Regions from separate parts of the Anthropogastromicrobium sp. genome, predicted to be linked through region 2. Evidence: a T-box and tRNA genes for the amino acid it is inferred to sense, from the RefSeq annotation. Region 2 holds a T-box; the other holds one or more tRNA genes.

Region 1 (6,676 bases), on a different contig from region 2:
CCTTTTCTACCAGAAACTCAGCCACTGCCTGACGCTTTGAGATGTTTGTTACTTTTAAGTCATGTGTCAGCCACAGGCAAAGCACTGCAATAACTGCCATGACAATCCAGCTGACCACCATAGTCTCACTGATCTGAAGATCACCCAGAATAGGAATGTTCGTCGGAATCGTAAAAAACACCTGAGCTCCTGAAATGTCAAAATCCATTGTTTACTGTTCACTTCCTTTCCCAGCTGTGGGATCAGCTGACTGGCTGTCCTTTTTTTCCTGCGCAAGCTTAGCTTTTCCAATTGTAAGATAATAAATTTTTATTACCATACTAGGAAACAGAAGCGGAATAATTCCGGCTGCCCCATTAAAACACGGAGCTGCAAGCGCTACAACACCCCACGCAAGCATTAAAAGCGTTCTTTGACGCTGACTAACCTGCATGCGCTGACGCGCTCTGCCTTCGTCTGTCTCTGCAGCTACCTTCTGAACGGTAAGTCCCATCAAAAAGAAATTTCCAGCTGCAAAAATAAAACCGCCAATGCCGGCAAGAAATACCGTATAATCAAACGGTATCTTTTCCGGATTCGCCTGATGAAGAAAGAAAAATACAACCCACATCAGTACAACACCAATGGCAGTTCCAGATGCAATCCGCATCGTTTCCTGCTTTACCGCAGGAGATACACTTCTCATTCTCTCACCTTCCCTTTCTTAATGATAACAATTCATGCCATCATTAAACATGATCATTAAATCCGAATGGTTTCTTGTCCTTCTTTTTATTATTATGCTTTTTCGCACGCAAATACAGCTTATACCAGGTCATAATGCCGGCTCCGATCCCAAAGATCAAGCCGATGATATAAACCCAGCTGCCTACACCTGTATGTTCACAAAGCCAATAACAAAAATACAGACATGCAAGGAGAGGGATCACAAGTGTCAGTCCTAACTGAATAATCACAAACAGCCACCATCCTTTCACCATTTGCTAACTAGTATAACAGTTTTTAACGGAAAAGAAAAGAAAATTTTCTATAAAACTCTTTCCAAAAACTACTATAATTAGCATAGTCGATTATAATTTCTTTCGTTTATGTCTTCAATAGACAATGATTTCCTCGTGTTCAAATTTACACAAAACGGTTTGCGTGTCTATGAAAAACACGAATTGAAAATTTTTTTGAAAAAATTTGAAAAAGTGCTTGCATTTTGTTCTGAGTTGTGGTATCATTCATAACTGTCAAGGAAATATGACATGGATGGATTCCCGAGTGGCCAAAGGGGACAGACTGTAAATCTGCTGCAACTTGCTTCGGTGGTTCGAATCCACCTCCATCCATTGAGCTTCACAAGAAGCTATGCCGCAGTGGCGGAACTGGCAGACGCCCGGGACTTAAAATCCCGTGGGTAGTGATACCCGTACCGGTTCGATTCCGGTCTGCGGCATTGAAAACAGTAATCGAAAGATTGCTGTTTTTCTTTTTCTCATTTTTGTTTGTTTTGTTTTTTACCGCTTCCCGGAAAGCTAAATGACCGGGAAGCGGTTTTGTGCATGATAGGCGCGAGTAAGCCGTTTCTTACTAATATCAGCGAATCAGAATGTTTTTAGAATTGCTCACTTCATCCCAATTCTTATAGTAAAAGTCTGCAATCTTTCTAATCTTCTCCTCGTCCTGATTATATGAATCATAAATACCCACAGTAATAAAGCCTGCATTCTTTGCAGTAACAATAGCATGAAGTGCGTCCTCAAATACAACTGTTTCTGAAGGCTTACTTCCAATCTCTTTTGCAGCGGCAAGATAAATATCTGGCTCTGTCTTTCCCTTTCCAATATCACTGCATGTCAAAATTCCTTTAAAATACCTCCAAACACCAAGACGCTTTAAGCCAGCTGTAACACATGCACTGTCACTTGAGGTTGCAATAATCATCGGAATGTCTTTTGATGCAAGCAACTTAATTACCTGTTCTACACCTGGTTTTAGCTGCACCTCATCCTCATAGAAGCCGCGTATAAGCTCGCGTATACCGTCAAGAATCTGCGTCCTCGTCAAACTCACACCATAGTGATCAATTAAATAGTCTGCACCCTCTTCCATCGACATAGTCATGATCTTCTCGGAAAGATTTTCCTCTGGTTCTAATCCAAGGCTATTTAGATAGCGTACCGCTGCCTCTTCCCAGATCACCATAGAATCAAGAAGTGTGCCATCCACATCGAAAATCGCACCGTGGATATCGCTTTCCCACACTTTCTTTTTTTTATTCAATTCTGCATCAACTTGCACGGTTGTCTCATTCACCTTTTCTTCCATACTAGTTGCCTCTCTTTTCTCTTAAATTTTACCTGTATAAAATTTCAATTTGTTCCTTTGCATTGTATCACAATCTTGCTCTCTTGACAAATGCATCCTCTTGCTACTATCATATTAGATAGAATTATAATGATTTTGACGAAAGGCAAAGTTGAAATTTTATGAACAATTTATACGAATATATTGACCCAATTGTCTCCCCCTATGAGGTATTTCTTTTTGACAGCAACACCTCCCCTCTGCCAATTCCTGCACACTGGCACTACTATGCAGAGCTTCTCTACATTCATCAGGGTACGATTACTGTCTCCATGGATAACACACTTGTAACGGGTACTCGCGGCTGCGTGATCCTTTTTCCACCAAGATGTATGCATTCAATTGCTCTGGAAAAGGACATTTTCTCTTCTCAATACGATGTGATTAAATTTGATCCTGATCTTCTTCCTTCCTGTAAAATGGATGTGCTTGATTTAAGAGCCGTTCTTCACAGCGTCCATGTTCTTCACTGTCCCTGCCTCTTTTCCCCTGAGCAGGTTCAGGAAATGAATTTGGAGCCCTTGTTTTCTGAAATTCTTTTGGAATATCAAAGAAGGGATTTTGTAAGCTCTATGATTCTGACTGCCGATCTTCGAAAAATTGTCAGCAAGCTTGTTCGTTTTTGGCAAAAAGACAAAAACTATTTTTCAGTGTCTGGCGTACACCCCTCCTATGAGGTTAGCTTTGACCGAATTTGTGAATACATTGACACCCACTATTTTGATGAGCTGACCGTAGAATCACTTGCCGCTATGTGCGGTCTGTCCCACTCAACCTTCTCTTTGAATTTTTATCGCCGCTATCAGATGACCTGCAAGGAGTACATTACCACCACTAGGATCAATGCTGCTGAAAACATGCTGCTTTTTTCCAACCACGATGTCTCCTTCATCGCCCATGAGGTTGGCTACACAGATTGCAGTTACTTTATCCGATGCTACAAAAAAATCAAAGGCATCACGCCAAAACAGGCCCGCAAATTGCGGACCTGATATTGTTTGGTTCATTAACCGAAAGTCCCACGAACCGTATCTTTTATTTAAAGATTCTGCAAACTGACACTTTTATTCAAATGTTTCGTAGACACTTCTTACGCGGAATGCACCTGATACACCCGTTTGCGATGCAGTGAAGTCACGACTTGGCAATATATGGAAGATTTTCGTACCGGCTTCCATATCGACAAAGTTATCGTCAAGACGCAGTACCCCCTCTTTCGTCTCGACACTCACTGCCTTTGCAAAGTTCTTTGCGGTTACCGTTACCGTAGTTTTGTCAACTGATACCTCAAGCTTTGGATCTGCAAAATGATAATGCTTCGGCGCACAAAATAGTGTGCTTCCCGATGAAACTATTTCGCCCGCTACCTCTAACTCATAGGAAAGGTGTACTGTAAGCGGATCCTGATCATTAAAGTCAAGATGCGGCAGCCACGTACCACCAAATGGCGGTGCCATCACCTCAAAGCTGCCCGCTCTTACGACAGACGAGTCTGGGCGGCGAAGTGACCATTTTACCGTGCCCTGCACCGTCTCACCCGTCTCATTTGCGACATGCAAATCGGCACTCACATCAATTGGATGCGGCAGAGTATTGACAAATGGCTTCTGATCAATCTCTCCGTGCTCCTCGCAAGATAACAGCACCGGTGCAAACATTTTCTTCTCGGCATACTGAAGTGCCTTCCAGTTTCCATAGTAATCGACACTTGCCCATGATGCAACTGGCCAGATATCGTTTAACTGCCACACAACTGCACCCATACAAGTTCCACGAAAACGGCGAAAATGTTCCACACCATATCGAATTGCATCCGCCTGAAGAAGCTGTGAAACATACAAAAGCTCATCAAAATTCTTTGGATACAAATACGTCTGTGAAATATAATTCAAAATTTTTCCATTTGCCGCCGTATTTCTCTGATGCATTTCCATGACACGCGAGAAAATGTTTCGATCACCCTCGGCTGTAAAGCGTTTTACCGTCTGAAGTGCCGGGAATGACTGGAAACCAAACTCCGAAAGGAAGCGGTAATGATGTGAACGATATGCAGTAAAGGATTCGTTTCCATGCCAAACACCCCAGTAATGGGTATCTCCGATATTCTCCGCATTGCTGTTTTCAAAATTTCCACCAGAGGATGGCGATGACGGCCAATAAAACTTCTCCGGATCTTCCTCCTTTACTAGCTTTGGAATCAGATATTCATACAATCGAATATAGTCATAATATTGCTTTCTCGTCTGTGGCCAAGATAAATTCTCATACTGTGTCTCTAACTCATTGTTTCCGCACCATAGCGCAATGCTCGCATGAGAGCGCAGTCTTCTCACATTCTGACGAATCTCAATTGATACATTTTCCTCAAAATGATTTGAAAGTTCGTAGGATGCGCACGCAAACATAAAGTCATGCCAAATCAAAAGACCTCTTTCGTCACAAATATCATAAAAGAAATCATCCAAAAAATAACCGCCACCCCATACACGCAGCGTATTAAAATGGGACTCCTGCGCAGATAAAAGCAATAAATCCGTGCGTGCCCTGTTTTGTCGTGTCAAAATATTGTCCTCTGGAATGTAGTCGGCACCCATCGCAAAAATCTGAAGACCGTTCACCTCATAGGCAAAATTGCGTCCCTTCACCTTTTTTTCCGATTTATCCACGATTGCAACCATCCGGTCTCCCTCAGACAACAGCATATTTCTTCCATCATCAACATCATCTTTTTGTCCGACCATATGAGAATCATAAACCTCATCCTCCATTAGATCGGTGTTTACCGTAATTGTGCGAAGACCAATCTTCTTTTCCCAGACATCAAGCACATGTACTTTTAATGGCTGTTGTATATCTTTTACTTCTTCTGTTACCAGTTCCACCTTTACCTGATATAGATTTTGTTCTCCATAGCCGTTGGGCCACCACAGCTTCGGATTTTCCACCAAAAGCGATGCCTTCACATGGTTGCTCCGAAGTGCACAGGTAAGTCCTGTCAGACATGCAGATGGTGCACTTTCCGTCTCCTGATCAATCCAGTTACTTTCTGCACGCTGGCAATCTGTTCCATTTGGTGTGACAACTGTCATTACAATTTTTGCTTTTTTCTTTGCGATATCTGGCATCCATTCAATCTCAGCATCTGCCGTAAGCCTAACTGCATCCACCACGTTGCCATGCACAGTTTTTCCAATTATATGGTGCTTTTGCGCGATCATCACCTGTGCCATACGCGCCGTCTTTACCGACACGAGAGAAACACATCGAAACAGTCCGGCATCTGGGAGTCTTGGACCCCAATCCCATCCATACATGCAGGCAGCCTTTCGAATATGCGGAAAGCCAGGCATCGCATCAGAAGCTGCTCCGACTGGGCATTTTTGATCTTCCATCGCTGCATACCTGATCGGAGAATGAAGAAGCACCTTCAGCTGATAGACAGTATCCGCTGCATCTTCCTTTACAAGCGATGTAATATCGTATTCCCAGACGCGATTCATATTCTCTGCCGAGCCGATTTTTTTATCATTCAAATACAAATCGGCAATCGTGTCAATTCCATCGAAATGTAAAAATATCCGGTCTGCACTTCGCTCTTCTTCGTCAATCGTAAAAGCTGTTTCATACAAAAACTCATTTTCCATTAGCTTTGTTGCATCCAGCTCATTATCCCGATAAAACGGATCTGGCATTAGTTTCTTTTTTAAAAGTGTCTCGTAAACAGTCGATGGCACCGTTGTCTCAATCGGTGTCTCTGGAATATGATAGACATTGTCCCCGAGAACGGTCAATGTCCAGTTGTCCTTTAACAATCGTACCTTCATTCTTTGATTTCTCCTCTCATTTCATTATGTATTTCTTGATTTTGTTTTCTTTATTCTACTTCTTTTTTTCAAAAATAGTAGAAAAAAACTCTTAAAAAAGAGGAGAAAACTCTATGGTGACAGGAACAATGGCTCTTTTATTGTCCCTGATGGCTCATTGCAAGTGATAAAAATAGGGCGCACCCTTTCGGATGCGCCCTGCATAACAATATTTATTCAATTGTAATGTGCTTCTTCTCTTCTACAACTGGCTTTGCTTCTTTCTTCGGAACAAACAGTGTCAGCATACCATGCTGGAACTGTGCCTTGATATCCTCTTCGGTGATATCCTTGCCAACATAAAAGCTTCTCTGGCATGATCCTGCATAACGCTCTCTTCTTAAATACTTGCCAGTCTTCTTATCCTGCTCGTCCTCGTCAAGACCTTTCTCAGCACTGACTACCAGATAACCATCCTTTAACTCTGCATGTACTTCATCTTTCTTGAAGCCTGGAAGATC
Region 2 (6,676 bases):
AATATTCCAGATACTGCTTTCCGTAATCACTCTTCATAAAAATGCTCATCATGCCATATGTCATAATTAAGACATCTGCTTTGACATATCTCGCATAATCATAAATTGCACTTTTTTGATAATCCCATCCTATGGATGTATCAGGTGGATACAGCTGCGCTGTATAAGGACTGCTCACATTCATAAAATACATTAACTGCACATCGCACTCCTTTGATGCCTGGTCAATTCCCTTCATAATGTTGATTGCGTGCGGTGAGTTAGCATTGCCAATCACAACCCCTATTTTACAGCGCTCCTGCATTTTTATCCCTCCTTTTTTGAGCCAATAGTCTTGTTTCTATAAAAATCAAAATTTACTTCATCATTTCTGCATCTTTTTTCGCCTTTTCCACAGCTGCCACAAGATTATCCCCGGCACGCTCCATCGCATCAAAGACTTCCTTTTGCTCATCTTTACGTCCTGCTGCCATGCTTGTTCCTGTCAAAATGGCTGTATGCTCATCTGGTGTAAAGTCTTCTTCATCCTGCACATCAATCGCGAAAGTGAGAGGATCTAGCTTGCTCAATTCTCTTGCGATAAAATGTGCAAACAAAAATGAGCCATACTCGTTTGTGTGTGTCATATCTCCCGGGTGGAAATAGACACGACTAGCCTCTTTTCCATTTTTCTTGATCAGATCTGCCGCATATTTATGAAGGTCAATTACAGGCACACCAGTCTCTTCCCCTACCTCAAAAACAGCCTGTGCATGCTCTGCTAAAAGATCATTGTAGGTGCCGTCATCCTTCCAGGTATTGCGCGCAAGCGGTGTTACAAGAATCGGGACTCCGCACAGTCCACGAATCTCATTTACATAATTCATCAAATTTTCTTTATAACCTGTCTGTGCCTGCAAATGTGCCAGTTTCTGATCGTTGTGGCCAAACTGAAACAAGCAAAAATCGCCCGGACGAATATACTTCTTTACGATATCGTAGTGTCCCTCATTGCGAAAGGTTTCTGTGGTAAGTCCGCTGTGCGCCTGATTATCAATAGCTGTACTTTCTCCGATAAAATACGCAAGGCACTGTCCCCATGAACTGTAGCATCCGCCCGGCATATATGGCTTTGGACAAGTCTGATCAGTAACTGTGGAATCTCCTGCCAGATAGATTGCCGGAATTTTTGTCTTTGCAGAAAGCTTCTCTGCTGCCATGCCAACACTCTTTAATTTCGTCAGATCCTCACATGCCACTGAAAAGCCAATCTTTGTGATCGTCATGCACTCGCTGTGAAAACGCGGGATCATCTCACCAAAATGCAGATAAAGTGTTCCCTCAATCACCTCTCCTGCCTTTCTTTTTCCAAGACGCAATAGCTGCTTTCTTCCTGCAAATACAAATAGCTGCTCTATTTCTTTGGCAGTCTCTATTTTATATGTGATGTAATAAATGCCCTCGCCATCTGCATCAGCATAGTAATCAGCTACCTGCAATCCCTGTGCGTTTTCGCTTCCCTCACTGCCTTCCTCAAAGCCGTCACCAAGCTCAGGAATATAGTCTGCCGCCTTAGTATCCAGCGTATGTATCATAATCGTTATATCTCCTCTTATTTTCATATTTCACAGCATCTTGACCGTTTTTATATCGGTTTTAGCGCTCTGATTTGTGTGTTTTTCCAGTTTTGTTTATATAATACTCCCTTTTTATAATTCTTGCAACCTTTTTGTAGGCTATCTTTTGCAAAGCCATTCGGTGCAATGGTTTCGTCGTCGGACCAGTTTTGTTACAGTTCACTGGACGCCCATTCGAAAAAAAGACAGGTATCAACTTCTGTCAATACCTGTCTCTATTATTATCAGTTCGTAATCTTTATGCAACGACAATCTTCTTAAAGTTCTTCTTACCCTTCTTAATCACGAGTCCTTCTGCCGGGATCTCATTTGCTGCAAAGCTCATGCGGATATCTGTTACCTTCTCATCGTTTGCACTGACACCACCCTGCTCTACTGCACGGCGCGCCTCTGAACGTGACTTAGCAAGACCTGCCTTTACAAGAAGACTTAAGATATCAAGCTTCTCACCTTCACCTTCTGCAAAATCAGCTGCGCTAAGCTCAACTGCAGGAATCTCTGCTGCATTTCCTGCACCAAACAATGCCTTTGCTGCGCTCTCAGCCTTCTTTGCTTCTTCCTCACCGTGAACAAGCTTTGTCAACTCAAATGCTAAGATTTCCTTTGCCTTATTTAACTGGCTTCCTTCCCACTTATCCATCTCATCGATCTGCTCAAGCGGAAGGAATGTCAGCATACGGATACACTTTAAAACGTCTGCATCAGCAACGTTTCTCCAGTACTGGTAGAAGTCGTATGGGCTTGTCTTCTCTGGATCCAGCCATACAGCACCTGAAACAGTCTTACCCATCTTCTTACCCTCGGAGTTTAACAGCAGCGTGATGGTCATTGCACCTGCGTCCTCTCCCAGCTTACGACGGATCAGCTCGGTACCTCCTAACATGTTGGACCACTGGTCATCACCACCAAACTGAAGGTTGCAGCCGTATTTCTGGAACAGCATATAGAAGTCGTAGCTCTGCATAATCATGTAGTTAAACTCTAAGAAGCTTAATCCACGCTCCATTCTCTGCTTGTAGCACTCAGCTGTCAGCATTCTGTTTACGCTAAAATGCGGTCCAACCTCTCTGAGTACATCAATATAGTTTAAATTTAACAGCCAGTCTGCATTATTAACAAGCAGTGCCTTGCCATCAGAGAAATCAATAAAACGTGCCATCTGCTTCTTGAAGCACTCTACATTATGCTCGATTGTCTCCTTTGTCATCATCTTTCTCATATCGGTCTTTCCAGACGGATCTCCGATCATTGCAGTACCGCCACCAATCAGTGCAATCGGCTTGTTTCCTGCCATCTGAAGTCTCTTCATTAAGCACAGTGCCATGAAGTGACCTACATGAAGGCTGTCTGCTGTCGGGTCGAATCCGATGTAAAATACAGCCTTTCCATTATTAACGAGATCGCGGATACGCTCCTCATCTGTTACCTGGGCAATCAGCCCTCTTGCTACTAATTCTTCGTAAACCTGCATGATTTTTTCTCCTTTTCTGCGCTTTTATTACTTTCGCCTGAGAACTTTTCTAAATACAAAGCCCCCGTCCTAACAAAAGGACGAGGGCGAAATCTCGTGGTACCACCTTTCTTCACAGTCTGCTCACACAAACTGCCTTTCAAGTACACGCATCCTGTAAAAATAATCCAGTCAATCTGCGAATACTCTGACAAGATAACGGCTGCCACGCCGCTGCAGTCTACTTTTGCAAAATCGCAAGTTCGGTGCAGAGCTCAGAGAGGTATTCCTTATAAGCTTCCCCTGCGCCTCTCACCTACCGGCTGCTCTCTGTTGGTTTCCCTTATCAGTACTTGTTCTCCTCAACGCTGATACACAGAGTATAACAATGTGATTAAAAAATGTCAAGTCATTATTTTTACTATCTTGACTCCGTTAGCTTTTTTCTTTTAAAATATCCAATTACGCTTTTTTTATTTCTTAGAAATATCCATTCCGAAGTACTTCTCAGACAGCTCGGTCAGTGTGCCATCCTTTGCCATCTCATCAAGTGCATCATTTACAGCCTCTAAAAGAGTAACGGTATCATCACCCTTACGAATCGGAATTGCGATCTCCTCTACCTGATCGGAGTAGGTTGCAATCTTGACATCTGCTTCCGGATGCTCTTTCTTGTAATCGTTAAATACAACTTCTGCATTAAGTGTTGCATCAATACGCTTGGAAAGTAACAGCTCGATGGTCTGATTCAAATCATCAACACCGGTAACAGTTGCACCATATGCCTCTGCCTGTGCTGCATAGGTACTAGAAATGGTATTTGCAGTCTTCTTTCCATTTAAATCTTCCATAGAAGAAATCTCATCGTAGTCACCGCGAACGATAACAGCAGTCTTGTTGTATGCATATGGGGTAGAGAAGTTGTACTTTTCTGCACGCTCATCTGTCACGCCAACACCATTTACCATGATATCGTAGCGACCTGCATCCAAACCTGCAAGCAGTCCATCCCATGCACCCTCAACAAACTCAACCTCTACGCCAAGTTTCTCTGCGATGTTCTGTGCTACCTCTACGTCATAGCCAACCAGATCATCATTCTCATCATGGTAGGTCCACGGAGCCCAGGTTCCTTCCATTGCTACGATAATTCTACCACGCTCTTTAATCTGTGCTAAAAGATCATCTGCTGACTCGCCGGTTCCGATTTCTGTAGATACTTCTTCGCTTCCAAGCTCAGTCTCGGCCTTCTTTGATTCTTCCTCGCTCTTTGCCTCTGCGCTTGTATTTACTTCGCCGCTGCCTGCCTCAGTATCCTTGGTCTCGACAGACTTTGTGGCAGTCTCCTTTGTCTCCTGTGCAGAAGTCTTTGCAGATGTAGTACTCTTATCAGATGTACCCTTTGAAGAGCAGCCTGTCAATGCGGCAGATGCAAGCACTGCTGCTGTTAATGTGCATGGAATTAATTTCTTAATTGTCATAATAGTTTCCTCCTCTTTATTTTATGAAAAAGCATTACTGATAGATATTTTCATTATCAGAAATGCTTTTACAAGCAAGAATTACTCCTGAAAGATTCGCAAGAACTCCTTCGTGCGCGTTTCCTTAGGATGCTCAAAAAACTCCTTCGATGATCCTTGTTCCACAACCACGCCCTTTTCCATGAAAATTACACGATTTGATACTGTTCGCGCGAAGTTCATCTCATGGGTAACAACAAGCATTGTCATTCCTTCCTGTGCAAGCCGCTTCATAACCGCAAGCACCTCTACCGTCAGCTCTGGATCTAGCGCCGATGTCGGCTCATCAAAGTAAATGATCTCTGGATTTACTGCTATCGCCCTTGCAATCGCCACACGCTGCTGCTGACCACCTGAAAGCTGAGACGGATAGTAATCACTTCGATCTTCCATGCCAACCTTTTTTAATGCCTCGTGTGCTATTTTATTTGCCTCATCCTTTGGCATTTTTCTTCCGACAATCAAGCCTTCCGTTACATTCTGCAATGCTGTTTTGTTGGCAAACAAGTTATAATTTTGGAATACGAATGCCGTTTTCTTTCGAATACGCGCAATTGTGCGCTTCGGTACCTTATGTAAATCGATCGTCTCGTCATCAAACGTCATTGTTCCGCCATCTGCCTTCTCTAAGAAATTCAGGCAGCGAAGAAGTGTTGTCTTTCCTGATCCGCTAGGTCCAAGAATCGCAATCACATCTCCCTTGTTGACAGAAAGGCTTACATCGTGAAGGACATGTGTCTGACCAAATGACTTTTTAATGTTTTTAATCTCTAGCATGTATTACCCTTCCTTTCTGCCATAGTAGCTTAACTTCTTCTCACCAATACTCTGCAGCTTTGTCAGAACAGTTGAGAAGATCAAATAGATCAGACCGACCTCCAAATACAGCAAAAGTGGTTCATAGGTTCTTGCTACAATCTGCTGCGACACCTTAAACATTTCCGTTACGGTAATAGTCGCTGCCAATGAAGTATCCTTTAACATGGAAATCAATGCATTGAACAAGGACGGAAACGCCGTACGCATCGCCTGTGGCAAAACGATTCTGAAAATCGTTTGTAGATATGAAAGACCTGCACACTGTCCTGCCTCTAACTGACCTGACGGAACCGATTCAAGTGACGCACGAACTGTCTCTGCGCCATAGGCACCTTCATTTAAGGCAAATACAATTACTGCTGCCAGAAATGGCTCAAGTACAAGACCAACATTCATCAACCCAAAAAACACAATAAACAATTGGACGAGCAGTGGCGTACCACGAAAGATCCAGATATAAAAGCGGCAAATCTGCTTTAACACTTTGATGTTCGCAAACTGCACCAACGCAACTATGACTGCAATCACCATTGCCAACGAAAAGGCGATTGCGGTTAACGGAATGGTGACGGTCAGGCCGCGAATGAACATCTTTGGAAAGGAGTCGATAAACAGATTCCACAATCGACTACTAAACATAAAACACCCTCTTTTCTTTTTTGGTTAAATAATTACGCGGCAACTCGCAGGCCGCCGCGTCAAAAACTTAAAAAAACCTACTTCTCCGATAGTTTAATAAATTTTTTCCGATATGTCAATAAAATAAAATCTTATATTTTTTGTACTTTTCTGTTACTGTTCATACCATGCGACTGTTAGTGCTATTGCAATTATCAAAAATCCAAGACCCACAAACCATAGGTGACAGGTACGGTGGTTTGATTATTGTCCCTGGTGGCTCAAGTTTGCGAACTTTTGTTCTTTTTTCAACTCTACTACATTCTAATAAAGACAAAAAAGTCTGAAGGCTCTTTTCTTGAACTTTCAGACTTTTTTACAGCTTACTTGCAGTTCTTATCAAGGAAATCTAGCACTGTCTTTACAAACAGTGGATCCAGATCATTTGCCTGCTTTTTATCAAGGCGGGCAAACCATTTTGAAAGCACCTTTTCTGGAACACGGTTATAATACAAATCGTGAAGCATCTTTAATTCTTCCTTCTTGGCTAGATAATAAGCTGTTCCGCCCTTTGTGAAGAAAATTCCCATGTGATTGCTCTTTCCCGGACGTGTCTCAGTATAGTACTCAACATTTGGATTTGTAATATGGCT

The links. The T-box of region 2 lies ahead of tyrS (tyrosine--tRNA ligase). A T-box ahead of a tRNA ligase gene usually reads a tRNA of that ligase, here a tRNA-Tyr.
Region 1: it has a tRNA-Tyr gene. The T-box ahead of tyrS (tyrosine--tRNA ligase) is inferred to sense a tRNA for this amino acid. The anticodon was not compared.

What each region holds. Positions count from the first base shown of each region.
Region 1 is NZ_JAXWCK010000057.1:57,944-64,619, forward strand. It holds gene WJP93_RS12965 (F0F1 ATP synthase subunit A) at 1-208, opposite strand, end outside; gene WJP93_RS12970 (hypothetical protein) at 212-685, opposite strand; gene WJP93_RS12975 (AtpZ/AtpI family protein) at 729-956, opposite strand; tRNA gene WJP93_RS12980 (tRNA-Tyr) at 1,253-1,334, shown strand; tRNA gene WJP93_RS12985 (tRNA-Leu) at 1,356-1,441, shown strand; gene WJP93_RS12990 (HAD family phosphatase) at 1,582-2,313, opposite strand; gene WJP93_RS12995 (AraC family transcriptional regulator) at 2,475-3,344, shown strand; gene WJP93_RS13000 (glycoside hydrolase family 2 protein) at 3,417-6,176, opposite strand; gene WJP93_RS13005 (Hsp20/alpha crystallin family protein) at 6,389-6,676, opposite strand, start outside.
Region 2 is NZ_JAXWCK010000061.1:27,418-34,093, reverse strand. It holds gene WJP93_RS13665 (GGDEF domain-containing protein) at 1-304, opposite strand, end outside; gene WJP93_RS13660 (rhamnogalacturonan acetylesterase) at 357-1,574, opposite strand; gene tyrS (tyrosine--tRNA ligase) at 1,855-3,087, opposite strand; T-box leader at 3,161-3,441, opposite strand; gene WJP93_RS13650 (transporter substrate-binding domain-containing protein) at 3,540-4,547, opposite strand; gene WJP93_RS13645 (amino acid ABC transporter ATP-binding protein) at 4,629-5,363, opposite strand; gene WJP93_RS13640 (amino acid ABC transporter permease) at 5,367-6,044, opposite strand; gene WJP93_RS13635 (lysophospholipase) at 6,407-6,676, opposite strand, start outside.